4 regions of the Rossellomorea sp. ABR4_004 genome follow, and region 3 is predicted to be linked to each of the others. Evidence: riboswitches for the same ligand, from Rfam matches in the RefSeq annotation. Region 3 holds a riboswitch; each other region holds the start of a gene.
The links. Region 3 has a riboswitch for cobalamin ahead of ACXAF2_RS01400 (ABC transporter substrate-binding protein). Riboswitches for the same ligand answer to the same signal wherever they lie in the genome.
Positions count from the first base shown of each region.

Region 1 (4,198 bases), on a different contig from region 3:
GTCGTTTTCAATCCTGACTTCCATGCATCTAAATGAAGAGACAGCAACTCTATCGCCTTGATGTCATTCCGCACATACAAATTAAACGATATTCCTTGATCTATATGTCGCTGTCTTTTCTCATTCTGTTTAATACTCCAGTGTTGATCTACGTTATATGCCGTTTTGTAATACCAGGTCGTCTTTGGTGATAAATCAGGTGCTGTAACAGGAATCTTATAATCTTTCTTTTCTTCCGAGTACTCTAATCTGAATAAAGGATCAATACTTGCTGTAGAACCGGCTATGATCGAAGTGGAGGAATTTGGCGCAACGGCCATTAAATATCCGTTTCTGATTCCTCCTGAAGAAACATCATCCCTGAGCGAATCCCATCTCGATCCGGAATATCCTTTCTTTGAAAAATACTCTCCAGTCGACCAGTCGGACCCACTGAAATATGGATAGGAACCCTTTTCTATGGCTAATTCATGACTTGCTTTGATCGTGTAATAAGCAACATCCCCGTATAGTGAATCACAATATTCAACTGCTTCATCGCTCTCCCATTTCAAGCCTTTTAATGCAAGGAGGTGATGCCAGCCAAAGGTTCCTAATCCAATCCCTCTATAGCGCTTGTTTGTCAGTTGGGCTTGCAGGACTGGAAGTTTATTAATATCTATGACATTATCAAGTAATCTCACTCCTATGGACACGACTCTCTCCAACTCATCATCCATGATTGTTTTGGCTAAAGAAACAGATGCCAGATTACAGACGACATAATCACCTGGAGATTTATAGGTAATGATTTTCCCGTCCTTGATAACCTCTTCTTCCATGACGGTCGCACTCATATTCTGGGCGATTTCCGTACATAAATTACTACAGTAGATCATCCCCTTATGCCCATTGGCATTTAGCCGATTGACTGTATCACGGTAAAACATATATGGCGTTCCCGTTTCGAGCTGGGAAATCATGATCCGCTTAAAAATTTCAATTGCTGGAACCTTTTCCCTGGAAAGATCAGGACATTCTACGCACTCCCAATACTTATCCCTGAACGAACCTTCTCCATCATACTCATCATAGTAATCTTCCAGGGAATACCCCATTACCATCTTCACTTCATGAGGATCAAATAAATACCAATCCCCTCTATTTTCCACTTGTTCCATAAATAAATCCGGTAAGCTGACCCCAGTGAAAAGATCATGAGTTCGCTGCCTTTCATCTCCATTGTTCAAACGTGTATCTAGGAAAGGAAATATATCCTTATGCCATACATCCAAATAAACAGCGATCGCTCCTTGACGTTGACCTAATTGGTCAACGGATACGGCTGTGTTATTTAATTGCTTCATCCATGGGATAACACCTGAACTTACTCCCTTGAAGCCCTTAATATTACTTCCCCTGCTCCGGACCTTCCCCAGGTAGATTCCGAGACCTCCACCGTTTTTACTTAGTGTGGAAACATCTGTATTGCTGTCATAAATACTTCTTAAATCATCGGCTACCGTATCAATAAAACAGCTCGACAGCTGACCATGGCTTTTGCCGGCGTTGGCAAACGTAGGAGTTGCAACCGTCATATACAAATTAGACAGGGCCCAATAAGCTTCTTCAATAAGCGACAGTCGTTTATCACGGGGTTCGTTCATAAAGAGTGTCATGGCAATGATCAGAAATCGCTCCTGAGGTAATTCAAGGATTTCCCCATCATGGGACTTAGTTAAATACCGCTCAGACAATGTGACGATTCCTATGTACGTAAACAGATGGTCTTTAGATGCGTCCATGATCCTCCCCAAAGAGTCAATTTCATCTTTGCTATATGATTCCAATAGTGCGGGCGTATATAGCTTCCTATCAGTCAATTCTTGAATTAATTCATAAAAGGAACTGTATAGCACGCTTTCCTCAACTCTCCTTGAATAGGCGATCGTACGATAGAGTTTCATTAAATATAATTCTGCAGCCACATACGTCCAATCAGGTTCATGTGCAGAGATTCGCTCGACTGCCGCGAGTATCATGAAATGATAAAGCTTTTCTTTGCTCAATTCAGATTGACCTTCTACATACTTAAAAGTCTTTTCATCGAATTCTTGAAAATGTAGTTGTTGAAAGCGACTGTGGAGATTTGTAAGAATCGCTTTTGCTTCCATCGTGATCCTTTGATCCTGCGATACGATTGACATCATTATTCCTCCCAAATTTATACAGTGTGGGAAGGATTCAAAAAAAGCCCATCCTTCTATGCGGATGGGCTTTATGTACGAAAGATATATGAATAGAAAATGCCTATTCCAATCCTCGCTTTATCCTCCCAATTCCCGAAGAAGATAACACGTGATAAACAAGGTAGGTCTCCTGACTCGTGCTTCACCCTACTCTAAGGCCTTCCCATCGTATATGACAGTGGCAGTTCCTTATTTCGTCAGCACTTACAGTTGCGGGGACAGTTCCGGATTCACACCGGATTCCCTTTTAAGTCCATTCAGACACCTTATTCACAGGTTATAATCAATATATAGTTTAATTAATCAAACAGAACACAAAATGTTGTGTTCTGTTTCATCATAAACGATTAAAAATGAATTTACAAGTGAAACTATTTATTTTGTTTAGATGTTGAAATCTGTTAATAGTATCACTCTATTACCCTTTTAAAGTCAAGAGATCTAACATGTTGAACGTATGGAAGGAAACCCCTCCCTTTGAAATATGCTTATAATTATTATTTTCCATGAAAAGTATAGTAGAAGATTGAATACTGCCTTCAAAAGGACACTAGTCAGCTGACACCTTCCTAAATGTTAGTTGAAGAAAATATAGCCAGTCTCTATAATTCAAATAGAAGGTTGTTTGACAGTATTCTTTGGTCCCCAATATTTTTTTATAGGCTGTTTAAATGGAGGAAAAAATCTCGATTTAAACAGCCTCTTTTTTAGCAACCAGGTCCAAGTCTTCTTACATTTTCATTTCTGCCCTGCAGTTGACGGACAGATGTAATCGCATACATTATAGTGAAAGAGGGACTATATTAGTAATGCACTGTATTTCAACCTCATTACAATCTATATTTTTCAGCTTAAATACTTTCTTTTTACGGGCTTTTCCTTTAAAATGCGCATTAAGTGATTTTTTTCGAAATCACACCTTACTTCTGAAAGGAGTCTATTATGAAAAAATTATTAACGACTTTACTATTGACATTATTAACGATTGGACTAGCCGCTTGCGGTTCGAATGAGGAGAGCCAAAAACAAGCTGACGATAAAGCGAAAACAGAAGAAAAAAGTGATGGACAGGCTCAGGAAGAACAAGCGAAGCAAATGGAAGAAATGCAGAAAAAAATGGATGAACAAAAGATTGAAAAAGATAAAATCGTTGCCATTGTAAACGACGAAAAAATTAAAGGTGAAGATTTCAATAACGTATTGACTCAATCACAAATGCAATATCAACAGATGGGGCAAGACCCAACAAGTAAAGATGCAGCAAAGAAAATCAAGGAACAAACAATTGATAGCCTGGTTGGACAAACACTCCTAATGCAGCAAGCTGATCAAAAAGGATATAAGGCATCAGAAGATGAAATCAATAAGCAACTGGAAGAAGTTAAAAAGCAGTACGGTGATGAAAAGAAGTTTGAAGATGCAATGAAAAAAGCCGGATTCACGATGGATGAGTTAAAAACTCAAATCGCTGAAAACATCAAATACACAAACTACGTTGAGAAAGAAATCAAAGTAGAAGAAGTCTCTGAAGATGAAATGAAGAAATTTTACGATCAGTACGCAAGTCAGCAAGGTCAGGGTGAATCAAAGGAAGCACCAAAATTTGAAGAAGTTAAACCTCAAATCAAGACTCAATTAGAACAACAGAAAAAACAAGAAAAGCTTGTTCAACATGTAGAAGATTTAAAGAAAAATGCAAAAGTTGATATTAAAATCTAAAGCTCCACCAAAGAAAGCCACCTGCAGATCGGTGGCTTTCTTATTTTCTATCCCCAATGTTTTAGTCTGCTCACAAAGGGTATGGTACAACAACGAATCATTAAGGGAGGATGATAGATAATGACGAAGAGGACCAATGACAATCCTGAACAAATCAATAGAGATCATGACGGCATTCTCGATCAGCATGAAAGTGAACAAAACGTGGATCCAATTCCCCTCGATGACTTAAAAAAAGAGCAGCGGGACGA
Region 1 covers NZ_JBSWVM010000003.1:555,835-560,032, forward strand. The annotation lists gene ACXAF2_RS19770 (ribonucleoside-diphosphate reductase subunit alpha) at 1-2,186, opposite strand, end outside; cobalamin riboswitch at 2,332-2,512, opposite strand; gene ACXAF2_RS19775 (SurA N-terminal domain-containing protein) at 3,171-3,947, shown strand; gene ACXAF2_RS19780 (hypothetical protein) at 4,068-4,198, shown strand, end outside.
Region 1: another riboswitch for cobalamin. It lies ahead of ACXAF2_RS19770 (ribonucleoside-diphosphate reductase subunit alpha); the one in region 3 lies ahead of ACXAF2_RS01400 (ABC transporter substrate-binding protein).

Region 2 (4,198 bases), on a different contig from region 3:
TGTACACTGTTTGCGATTGAGCGCTTGCTCGGATCAAGGTAGTCTTCACTGTATTGTTTGTTTTCTACCACGGTCATCTTTTCACGCAAGGAATCGATTCTTGGATCCAGGGCTGTTTCATTTTCATAATCTTCCGCTCTGATATCGCCTTTGAGCAATCCGATGGCTGTGATGTACTGCAAACAATGATCGCGATCCGCCGGATTATGAAGAGGACCTGTTTTATCAATGATGCGTATAGCTGATTCATGGGTCATGATCCTGATTTCATCGATTTCATCAAGTCGGTTAATCACTGTTGGGTGGAGCTTTACCGCACACTCAGCTGCTGTCTGTGCATGGAATTCTGCCGGATAAGATACTTTGAACAGTATGTTTTCCATAACATACGATTCAAGCGGACGGCCCAGTACCAATTCTTTTTTATTGAAGAGTATATCCTGGAATCCCCATCCAGGCGCTGAAAGTCCGGTTGGATAGCCCATCTCACCTTTTACAGCCATCATTGCCAAGTGAACGCCCCTGCTTGTTGCGTCTCCTGCAGCCCAGGATTTACGCGAGCCTGTATTTGGAGCATGTCGGTATGTTCGCAAGCTTGAATTGTCAATCCATGCATTCGATAACGCATTTATGATTTCCTGACGAGATCCACCCAACATCTTCGTTACAACAGCTGTCGTTGCAATTTTCACAAATAGAACATGGTCGAGCCCTACACGATTCAAGCTATTTTCCAAGGCCAGTACTCCCTGAATCTCGTGGGCCTTGATCATCATTTCTAGCACATCCCGAACTTGTAAGGGTTCTTTCCCTTCCGAAATCCTTACCCGGCTTACATAATCCGCTACAGCCAGAATGCCTCCAAGGTTGTCAGATGGATGTCCCCACTCAGCAGCGAGCCACGTATCGTTGTAATCCAGCCAGCGGATCATGCACCCAATGTTGAATGCCCCTTTCACAGGATCAAGGACGAACGATGTACCTGGCACTCGAGTCCCATTCGGTACAATTGTCCCGGGTACGACAGGTCCCAGAAGCTTCGTGCATTCCGGATATTTCAGAGCGAGAATTCCGCATCCAATCGTATCAAACAATACATAGCGTGCCGTTTCATATGCTTCCGTACTTGTGATATCTTTATCTAATACATAATCAGCTATTTCTTCCAATAACACATCGGTTTTCGTCGTTTCGTTCGTTTTCAGCATGAGATACCTTCCTTTTCTGTTAAAAGTTATTTATGATATAAATGGGTATTCGCCAAAATATCCATTTGCTATTAGGCGAGCGACGTTACAACTCCCCAGTTGTTTAATTAAATACACGTCGCTCGCCTGTATAATGTACTCGCGGACGGAAGAGTCGATTATTGCCGTGCTGCTCAATCACATGCGCACAAAGTCCGACTGTTCTGGCACTAAAGAAGATTGGAGTATATAGTGGAATAGGTATCCCCAACATCCAATAGACCGGAGCTGCATAATAATCAAGATTCGGATAGATCCCTTTCTCTCTCTCCATTACTCTCTCACCAGCTTCACACATTTCATATAAAAGGTGGTCGCCTTTTACATCACATAGTTCTTTTAACGCTTCCTTCATCATTAATGCCCGCGGGTCCATCTTCTTCATATACACGCGATGCCCAAATCCCATGATCTTTTCTTTTTTCATCATTTTCATTTCGAGCAACTCCTCAAATGCTGCCACACTGCCTGCTTCATTTAGCATGTACATAACCGCTTCATTCGCCCCTCCGTGAAGATTCCCTTTCAAGGAAGCCACCGCACCAGTTAAAGCACCGTATAAATCAGAATGAGTAGACGCGATCACCCTCGCCGTGAAAGTGGAATTCGGCATTTCATGCTCACTATAAAGGACTAAAGAACGGTCAAATATCTTTTCTTCCAGGTGAGAAGGGACTCGCCCAGTGATCATGTAAAAGAAATTTGCACTGTATGATAGATTTTCGTTTGGACGGATCGGCTCCATTTGCTGAATGATCCGATAGCTATTCGCTACAACGTTGGGCACCATTCCAAGAAGTTGATAAGCCCTCTCTTTATTCACGGGTAATGAACGATCATCGAGTTTGTTGTCATGTCCTGCAAGTGCTGAAATTCCTGTTCTAAGACCATCCATGGGATGTGTATTTCCCGGAAGCTGTTTGAATATTTCAAGCAGTTCCCCAGGTATTTCATATTCACCTTTCAACACCTTTTCCACCGCTTCTTTCTCTGCAGAATCCGGCAATCTCTCTTCCAGAAGTAAATGGACAATATCCATATACTCTTTAGATTGTGATAGTTTAATAAGGTCATAACCCTGGATGACAATTTCACTTTGTACCGTATCTAAAAACGAGATCTTTGTTTCTGCCGCAACAACACCATCAAGTCCCGGGAAAAATTTTTCTTTAGCTTCCAATCATCTCATCCTCCTATCTCCAAATAACTCATCATTTATTTTGTTGTAAGCCCTTTCAAGATTACTCAGACAAACTTCTTTTTCTTCACTTTTTTCTATCCGCATCATGATTTCTTCTGTCAATCGCTGATAATTCGAAGGAAGCATAAGTGACTTTTCTCCACTGAAGTTGTTCATAATGCACGTTTTGAAGTAATCGGTAAAATACTCAACTGTTCCATACAAAGAAGTTCACCTCGAATCCGTCTTGTTTATTCATGGACAATAAAAAAACAACTTCTAAAAAGAAGTTGTTAAGATCGAACTGATGCTTAAATAAACATTTTCTGCTCCCCCAAAAAGCCAAAACAAAAAATGTTGATCACTCGTTCGCACTTAACACCCCCTATCCTCGTAGGTATTGATGTGTGCTGAAACAGGCAGGTCTCCTGACTTATGATCATCACTCTCCGAACCTTCCCATCTTCACATTTCTAAAGACAGTGGCTTTTTCGAATCGCTCCCAATTACAGTTGCGGGACAGCGTCGGACTCTAACCGAACTTCCCTATTAAGTAGAGGATCGTCATATCCCTCTACACCTGCTTCTACACGTATTCAGTTTTCCAATCAAACATATCAAATATTTCTAAAAATTACAAACTATTTTATTATTTGTATTATTATCCATCCAATGAAACTGGATTCCAACTACCTTCCCTTCAATTAAATTTAATTTTTTTAATTAAAATGTTTGAATATTGAGATAATGGTTAGTATAATAGAAAAAAGGTCAAGGAGTTGATTTTTCATGAAGAAGTACTTGCTAAATTCACCACAGTCCGAGGTACCCGGCATAGACTCTCTTTTTGCAGAAATGATTTTGGACAAGGCCCTGCTAACATTCCGGAAAGAGCAACTCGAACAGAAAATCGACCAATCATTACGTGATCGAAACAAAGAGGAATTCCTGCGGTTGACGGAGGAGTTAAATCAGATCCGTAAAGATCACGAGGAAAAGGATGTAACAGTATAAAAAATTGATTGGATATAAATAAGCCATTGGTTTCTAGATAATGAAAAGGGGAGAATGTTCTTGCTGACTTTGGCAGCGGCATTCTCTCTTTTTTATTTCGGTGAGTAATTCATTGAAGACTTGCACATGATAATGGTGAATCATTTAGTGAGGAGATGAACGGCTATGAACGTTAAAAGCGAATTACAAGAAGCACAAGATATTATCCATAAAGCACATCTTCATTTAAAACAAGTAAATTCAAATAGCATGGAATCAGAAGCGTGTCACTTTGCTCAAAGGGAACTTGAAAAAGCACAACAAAAAATCCAACAGGTGCAACAACAAATCAATGAATAGCTGGTTCAACCAATGATGGCCCCCTAAGTAAAAAAGGGGCCATTACTTATGTTCTAATTGCCCCCTATAAATTACAATTCCCGATTCCTAACCCTCCTGAATAAAACCATTTAAACTCCCCTCAAGAATGCCTTCTCCATTCACCCAATCCCGGAAGTTTATGTCCAGGACCTGACTGCTCCTGGCAATGGTTGTGAGGATCCTTGAATGTTGATAGGAATATGAAAAGGTATGAAGGGTTCCGAATAAATTCTCGTAATCTGTGAAAAAAATAGGTGACTCTACGCTTTTAAAATGGTGGAACATGTCATGATGGGAAAGTCTCATATCCATTAACCCTAGCAGATGGTTATTCCGTTGGATCGATCCTTCTATAGAGTCCCGATTTTTACTAGTAAGCTGTTCATCCTGAAAATGG
Region 2 covers NZ_JBSWVM010000002.1:444,956-449,153, forward strand. The annotation lists gene prpD (2-methylcitrate dehydratase) at 1-1,208, opposite strand, end outside; gene mmgD (citrate synthase) at 1,312-2,427, opposite strand; gene ACXAF2_RS15075 (hypothetical protein) at 2,428-2,652, opposite strand; cobalamin riboswitch at 2,829-3,026, opposite strand; gene ACXAF2_RS15080 (IDEAL domain-containing protein) at 3,217-3,441, shown strand; gene ACXAF2_RS15085 (hypothetical protein) at 3,607-3,780, shown strand; gene ACXAF2_RS15090 (C45 family autoproteolytic acyltransferase/hydolase) at 3,868-4,198, opposite strand, start outside.
Region 2: another riboswitch for cobalamin. It lies ahead of ACXAF2_RS15075 (hypothetical protein); the one in region 3 lies ahead of ACXAF2_RS01400 (ABC transporter substrate-binding protein).

Region 3 (4,198 bases):
CTGATGGCGGACATCGTGGTATCAAATTTAGAGGCGATTCCTTGCTATAAATCTCTTTTGGCTGATTATCATGAGTCTCCTAAGGAAGTCGGGGAACTAAGCAAGTATGCCCCTACCGTTTCAGGGTTGGTTCTGCTGCTAGGGGTAGACCGTAAATATGATCATCTTGCTCACCATAACTTCTTTTTCAGTAAGGATCCAAAAAAAGAATTCAGGCAAATTTTTGATGAGAATAAGCTGGCTGATGATCCGACGATTTATATTGGGATCTCGTCGAAATCGGATCCCACACAAGCTCCTGAAGGAAAAGAAAACCTGTTTGTGTTGACACACGTGCCACCATTAAAAGAGGGCGAGGATTGGACTCAATACAAAGAGTCTTATCGACTCAAAGTACTGGATAAGCTGGAGAAAATGGGTGTAACCAATTTAAGGGAACATATTGAATATGAATATACCTTCACCCCTAACGACCTTCAAACCCTTTATGGGGCGAATAGCGGATCGATCTATGGTACTGTCACAGACCGAAAGCTTAACGGAGGCTTCAAGATTCCAAATAAGAGCAGAGTGCTCTCAAATATGTACTTTGTGGGAGGTTCAACCCATCCAGGTGGAGGCGTGCCGATGGTCACGCTTTCAGGACAACTGACGGCGGAACTGATCATTAATGAGCAAGTGAAGGTGAATCGATTCATTGGTTAATATGAAAAGGTGAAGGTTAAATTTAGATAATCTTCACCTTTTTGTTTTTACTGCTTTTCTGAAGAATGATTATCTACCGTATCCGAGTTATTTACATTCTCTTCATCTTCATCAGGATAGGGGTCAAAGAAATTGACGACTTTCCCTGGACCTTCAAACCCGATTACCTGCTCTTTGTCTTCTGTATTTTTCTCATTTTTCTTCATACAAAAACTCCTTCCTGCCATTAGTTTGGCGAAAGGAGTATTTTTTCATCCCACTATTCAGTTCTTCCAATGATTATTTATGAATTGATCGCGTCCTGATTTTGCCCGGTCTTGTTTATATTCATCCGGATTTTTTTTGTAGAATTTTTGATGGTATTCTTCTGCCGGATAGAAAGTGGAGGCAGGAAGAATGTTTGTGACGATAGGCTTATTGAATCGTCCACTGTCAACGATATCATTCTTCGTTTTTTCAGCTAATTGTTTTTGGTGTTCATTATGATAGAAAATAGCTGTGCGGTACTGATCCCCTCGGTCATGGAATTGTCCGCCATCATCGGTTGGATCAATCTGAGGCCAGTATAGCTCTAATAATCTTTCATATGGGAATAAATCAGGATTAAATGTGATTTGAACAGCTTCGTAATGTCCACTGTTTCCTGCTTTTATTTCTTGATAAGTTGGATTTTCAAGGTGGCCCCCTGAATAACCTGACACGACATCAATAATTCCCGGTAATTCATCAAATGGCTTTACCATACACCAAAAACAACCACCTGCAAAGGTAGCGATTTCTTTTTTTTCATTCATTGCTGAACCTCCTGTACCATATGTGCTTCTCTAAAGCAGTAAAGCGATTGCTTGAAACAGATTTTATCACGAAAGAATGGAGGGGACAATCTTTCAGCTCAATAGGTTGCACCGTAAAATGTTTTGAAAAGAAGTATTTCAGCTATTTCCAGCAAAGTTTTTAAATTTCATTCACTATCCGTAGAATCTTGTGTATAATTCTGTTGAACGGAATAATTACATATGACATGAGATCAGGTGAAGCGGAAGTGACGATACTTCTTTGCTTCATAATAGGGAAGTTGGTGTAATTCCAACGCGGTCCCGCCACTGTAAATGGAAGTGAGCTGTATGAATGCCACTGTATCAATGGGTATGGGAAGGTGCAGCAAACAATAACCATGAGCCAGGAGACCTGCCTGATTTCTTTCGCACCACATCTACGCGGATAGAAAGGTGTAAAGTGCATGTTTAATGGTATAAAGCCTTTTATGCATCTTACACAGCATCTCTAGTCCTACTGGAGATGTTTTTTTGTCTGGGAATAAGTTCATTTACAGGAGGAAAACGTATGAAACACACATTCAAAATCATTCTTGTACTAATAGTATCTCTAGGACTCCTTTCAGCTTGCGGTACTGACGGTGAAAGTGTAGAAAAGAATAAAAATAGCGGGGAAACAAGTCAGGGACAATCTGCTTTTCCTTTGTCAGTAAACGACGCCTTGAATAATAAAGTCACGCTGGATGAGCAACCTAAGCATATTGTTTCATTGATTCCAAGTAACACAGAAATTTTATTCGAGTTAGGGTTGAATAAGGAAATTGTAGGGGTTTCAGATTTTGATAATTACCCAAAAGAAGCGGCGGACAAAGAAAAAATAGGTGGAATGGAATTTAACGTTGAGAAGATTATCGGTCTGAATCCGGATTTAGTTCTTGCTCATGAGTCCACTGCTGTGTCGGCAGAAGAAGGGTTAGAACAGCTTCGAAGTGCAGGGGTAAAGATATATATCGTACGTGATGCCAATAGCTTTGAAGAAGTGTACACCACGATGAAAAACATCGGCACATTGGTCGGCAAGGAAGATGAAGCTGAATCCGTCATTTCTGAGATGAAAGCAGATCTAGAATCCATTAAGGAAAAAGTCAGTGGAGTAACTGAAAAGAAAAAAGTGTATGTAGAGGTTTCACCTTCTCCTGACATATATTCGACAGGGAAAAATACTTTCATTGATCAAATGATATCGCTTGTAAATGCTGAGAATGTAATGAGTGAACAGGACGGATGGGTTCAGGTTAACCAAGAGGCAGTCATCGCTTCCAATCCGGACGTCATCATTACAACCTATGGTTTTTATAGTGAAAATCCTAAGGAACAAGTGATGGGCCGAGAAGGTTGGAAAGATGTAACCGCTGTAAAAAATGAAGATGTCCATGACGTACATTCAGATCTAGTCACACGTACCGGTCCGAGATTAGTTGAAGGAGTAGAGGAAATTGCAAAGTCGATCTATCCGGAGTTATTTGCAGAATAAAATATGGATAACATACGGGTTGGCTGTAACGTTTTTACTTTTCGCTCTCTTTACAGGCATCTCGATCGGAACCGTCTCTGTCCCACCGATGGATATTCTGTTCATCGTTGGAGCTAAATGGTTTGGATTCCCTATACCGGGAGAAATTGATCCAATGTTTGCAAATATCGTGTACTCCATAAGATTGCCCAGAGTATTACTGGCATTATTGGTTGGCAGCTCCCTGGCAATTGCAGGAGCTTCTTTTCAAGGACTATTGCGCAACCCGCTGGCTGATCCATATACATTGGGTGTGTCTTCAGGAGCATCGGTCGGAGCTGTTCTTACGTTGTTCTTTAATTGGAGCATTCCGTTCATTGGGAAGTTTACGCTTCCCTTTCTCAGTATTCTTTGTTCGATTATAACCGTCTTCCTCGTATTATGGTTTGCACAGAAGGTTGAAAGAACTATGAAGGTTGAAACCATCATATTGACTGGAATTATTTTCAGCTCTTTTTTAGGTTCCTTTATATCCTTAATGATTGCCCTAACGGGAGAGGAATTAAGACAGATCATCGGTTGGCTTCTTGGAAGCGTGTCCATGAGAGGGTGGGATTACATTACGATAATATTCCCCTTTTTCTTAATTGGAGTGATCGTTTTGTTCCTCAATGGCAAGGAACTGAATGGCATGAGCTTTGGTGAAGAACAAGCCCATCACATCGGAATATCCGTACAAAAAAGAAAACTCCTTATCTTAATTGCTGGAAGTATCCTGACGGGAGCGGCTGTCGCCGTATCAGGTACAATTGGATTCGTGGGGCTCGTAATTCCTCATTTTCTAAGAAGGATAGTAGGGCATGACCATAGACACTTACTTCCTTTGTCCATCATTGTTGGGGGAGGCTTTCTCGTGTTGGCTGATCTCATTTCAAGAACCATCATTGCACCAACCGAGCTTCCGATTGGAGTGATAACAGCTCTTATTGGTGCCCCGATGTTCGCTTATATTCTCCTGAAGAAAAGAGGGATTTCATCATGATAGATGTAAACGGTGTTACAGTAGGATATAACGATAAAATAATCGTGGAAGACATGAATTTTCATATAGATAAAGGAGAATTCTTTGGGATTCTTGGACCTAACGGAAGTGGAAAGACGACGCTGTTAAAAGCCATGACGGGTCTGCTTCCATTAATGGATG
Region 3 covers NZ_JBSWVM010000001.1:245,411-249,608, reverse strand. The annotation lists gene ACXAF2_RS01415 (phytoene desaturase family protein) at 1-705, shown strand, start outside; gene ACXAF2_RS01410 (hypothetical protein) at 753-911, opposite strand; gene msrA (peptide-methionine (S)-S-oxide reductase MsrA) at 969-1,499, opposite strand; cobalamin riboswitch at 1,718-1,915, shown strand; gene ACXAF2_RS01400 (ABC transporter substrate-binding protein) at 2,050-3,015, shown strand; gene ACXAF2_RS01395 (FecCD family ABC transporter permease) at 2,978-4,036, shown strand; gene ACXAF2_RS01390 (adenosylcobinamide amidohydrolase) at 4,033-4,198, shown strand, end outside.

Region 4 (4,198 bases), on a different contig from region 3:
GTTTGGGCCCGGTGAATACGGGTTTCACGCTCGGTGTTTGCTTCTGCAATTTCAGCTTGCTTGCGAACCTCGGCGATACGTGGACGACCAAGATTTTTTAAGTATCCATTTTCTTCGTCTGCATCTCTTATGTCAGTTAACCCGAGTGACGTAATTTTGAAGCCCATGAGATCCAGCTGCTTCTGGGCAATTTCTGATACGTCTGCGTTAAATTTTTCACGGTTGCTGTTAATGTCTTCAACAGTCATTTTTGAAAGTATCGCACGAAGATTACTTCCCAGTACCTCGATGATTTCATCTTCAATTTCTTTTTGATCCTTACCAAGGAACTGCTCGGCATAGTTCGCAATCCCGTTTAATGTATCGGCCACCTTCACCATTGCCACTGCGTCTGCAACGATCGGTACTCCGCCATTTGTGTATACTCTCGGTGTCGATAGCTTTAATTGGAAGGATGTAAGATTAACAGGTGTGGATGTTTGGAAACGTCTTAATCTGTACCCCCCACCTCTGATGATTTTCATTGAACGCCCTTCCTGGTCGGTGAAAATATTCGTTTCCTTCTCAGGATCCCCCAGTTTAGGTCCGGTAATGATCAGTGCCTGGTTCGATCTCGCTGTCCGATAACGAAATCTCATCCAGAAATAATAGGCAATTCCTGCAATCGCTGCGATAACCAGAACAGGAATAAGGAACATGAAAAATCCGATAATACTTAATGATCCTAGCATTCTGACAACCCCTCTCGACATTTTGTTTAAACCAGCATGAAATCTGATTTAATTTAAAATAAAAGTGCTAGCTACAATACTATCTACGGAAAAGATTACGAAAAGTTTCAATAAATTGGGCGAATTCCCTATTTTATATAAAAAAGCCTGAACCTGTAAATGGTTCAAGCATTCAAGCTATAAGAACAGTCCATGTACTGCCCCGAGTCCGGTAAAGATAACAAGATGATCTCCTATTGCGATAAAAAACATACGTTTTGACAGTAGTCCAAATAAAGTATTTTTCAAATAAACGAAAGTAATAAGCAGTCCAATGCTTCCACCAACCAAAGCTCCTCCAGCTATTCCACCTGCTCCGGTCTTTTGAACGAGAAATCCTACCAGGAACGAGCTGACAACTGCTACCAATACTGCAACTATGTACTTAATAGGGCCCGTTCCCCCTTGGTCTTTCTTCCCTAGTAGAATCGAATAATAAATTCCACCGTATACCATATACAACACTGCGCCAGCTAAAAGTGCGGGCAAATTCAGATCTAATACCATTCCTATTCCTCCATTAATTCGGTTCAATGGCTAAAGCGATCGCTTTAATCTTGCAACCAATTTCGAGAGTTCCCGCCACCTTGTCAATCACTACTAGTTCTACCGGGTTCCCCAGATACCTGTATCCACTTTGGGGCAGCCAATAACTATATAGCTCTGAATAGCACTCGATTAATCTGCCTCTTTCCTGATAGTCTACAGGTTCGTCGAATTCATACACCACATGCTTTCCACCACGAAAACAAAATACTTCTTCGTCATCTATTACGTAGTCCAGACCCTTGATTGCCATGCGGCATTCATACCTGCTTTTTTCAGGAGGGGTAATATAAGGATTGCTCTTTGGTATACCGAATATTAAAGGACTCTCCTCAAATAAACTTCTTGCATTTCCCCAACGATATAGGTCCTGCCAGGTTTCTGGAATGCCTTCGATATAGGAGCCCATATGATATCGATTGACGGTTGAACACTCTGGAAAATAAGCAATCTTCACTTTTGATAAATCCAGCCATTTAAACTCATTATAGGATTCTTCCTGATGGAATTCTTTCACTTTTGTGCTGAAAGGTTTAGATTTCTTGCTATTTAAATATTCACGTGGAAAGCGATCTAAGTAGGCACCTCCCCTCCAGCTTTTGGGGCTCGCTTTAAAGTAAGCATGAAAAGAATAGGTGAAATAGGATAACGATGAAAAACCACATATGAACGCAATTTGTGTGATAGGAAGCTGTGGCTCGTAAATGAGCATATGTGCTGCATTTTCCAAGCGCATTCTTTTCACATAACCTGCCGGTGTTTCACCGATCAACCCTTTAAACACCCGCTGAAAGTGATAAGGGGAATAGGTTGATACTTTGGCTAACTGTTCTAAGGATAAATCTTCGCTTAGATGTTGATCGATATACTCTACTACTTTATCGATTTGATTTCTTTGTATTTTGTCTTGTTGCATTTTTCAGACCTCACTACCTTTTTGAAGAGCACTTGTTTATAAATTTTACCATAATCCTTCTCCTCACTCACTAAGGGTTATGATAAAATATAAGCGTTCACAATTTAACCATTGCTCATTGGTGAAGATGACCTTTAGTTCATTTTCTTAAAAGGGAAGTTGGTGAAAGTCCAACGCGGTCCCGCCACTGTAAAGCTGAGAATTCGTATGGATCCACTGTTTCGAACTGAAATGGGAAGGAATACGAAATCGCTGACGCTGAGCCAGGAGACCTGCCAATTGAGAAGAACACAGAGTTCCTACGGGAGATAGGAGGGTGTTGCGCTAATGAGACGTCACAAGAGGAATCACAGTCCTCAGAACGTTTACCAGGAATAGCCGCATCTTCTTTTCAAAAGAAGATGCTTTTTTGTTTCATAATACAACAAGGGAGATGAGAAAATGGAACAAGCCTATTCAGTCGAACGTTCACGAACCATCCAAACAAAATTGGTATTGCCGCCTGACACCAATCATATGCAGACCATCTTTGGTGGAAAGGTTTTATCCTATATTGATGAGATTGCGGCCCTATCCGCCATGAAACATTCCAGTTCAGTCGTCGTCACGGCCTCGATTGACTCCGTCGACTTCTTATCATCCGCCACCGTCGGCGATGCTCTAAGCCTTGAGGCATACGTCACTTCTACAGGCAGGACATCAATGGAAGTGTATGTAAAGGTGTACTCTACGAATCTCGTAACGAGTGTCAAAACCCTTACAACGGAATCATTCCTGACTATGGTCGCCGTTGATGAAGATGGAAAACCGAAGCCGGTACCAAAGGTCATTCCTCAAACGGAAGAAGAAACGAGACTATTCAAAACGGCTCCGTTGCGGAAAGAGCATAGAAAGAATCGCGCGCTTATTTTATAAACAATATCTGAGTCACTGACTAACTCATATAACAATAATGCTCAGAGTTTTCTAAGCTCTGAGTGTTTTAAAAGAAATTATCTTCTAACTTTCAAATGAGAATTGGTACGCATTTGGAAAGATTATTCATATTGTGAAACTTCTTCCCCTTTTTGTCCGTATGAATAGTAACAGTAAAAAAAAGGAAGAGGGATAAAGTTGAAAAGAAATTTTGTCTTATTGGACTTGTTGATTTATGTAGCACTACCTCTTTTCGTATGGAACATAATGAGGGATTACATTGGAGATTACTATGCCATGCTCCTTTCCTCTGTTCCAGGAATCATCTATACGGTTTATCGATTTATCGAAATGAAGAAAGTAAATACGTTTGGCTTGTTCATTTTAGTCACATTGATTGTCGGTACTCTGATTGACGTACTGGCTGGTTCCTCCATCCAACTCCTATGGAATAATGTATACTATGCCGCTGCTTTAAGTCTTTTTTTCTTCATCACCATGTTGTTCAGAAAACCGATTTCCCTTTTCTTTGGACTTGACTTCGCAGAGCTTCAAGGATACGACCGGACCTTTAGTAAGCGACTCTACTACAAAAAGCCTCTCTTTCGAATCTTTCAAATAATCACCCTGTGTTTTGCCTTAAGAAGCGGGATTCTGGCAATTGTTAATGCATGGCTTATCCTGGAGTACGGGGTTGAAGCATTCGATAAAGGGATCATTCTCCGCCAAGCCTTCAGCTGGATCATGACCGGGATTACCGTGGCTGGTTTCATTTATATCGGGAAGATCATACAAGATTCTCCTCAATTGGTGAAAGAAGTGCAGACTGATTTGGATGAACAAGAGAGAAAATCAGTTTAGAAACGCAGATTCCATTGGATTTGGATGTTTTTGCCTTCAGACCTCCGTCTTGTCCCCCATCTATAGAACAAACAAAGATATTTCCCTATAATGATAAATAAACTGTTCACTCGGGGTGTACTATGATTGAAGGTAAATTAATTAAATTTCATCGAGAAGATTCAGGATTGACACAGGAACAGCTTGCTCA
Region 4 covers NZ_JBSWVM010000002.1:160,270-164,467, forward strand. The annotation lists gene ACXAF2_RS13705 (flotillin family protein) at 1-731, opposite strand, end outside; gene ACXAF2_RS13710 (DUF1761 family protein) at 909-1,277, opposite strand; gene ACXAF2_RS13715 (AraC family transcriptional regulator) at 1,291-2,232, opposite strand; cobalamin riboswitch at 2,335-2,526, shown strand; gene ACXAF2_RS13720 (acyl-CoA thioesterase) at 2,674-3,147, shown strand; gene ACXAF2_RS13725 (VC0807 family protein) at 3,346-4,008, shown strand; gene ACXAF2_RS13730 (helix-turn-helix domain-containing protein) at 4,131-4,198, shown strand, end outside.
Region 4: another riboswitch for cobalamin. It lies ahead of ACXAF2_RS13720 (acyl-CoA thioesterase); the one in region 3 lies ahead of ACXAF2_RS01400 (ABC transporter substrate-binding protein).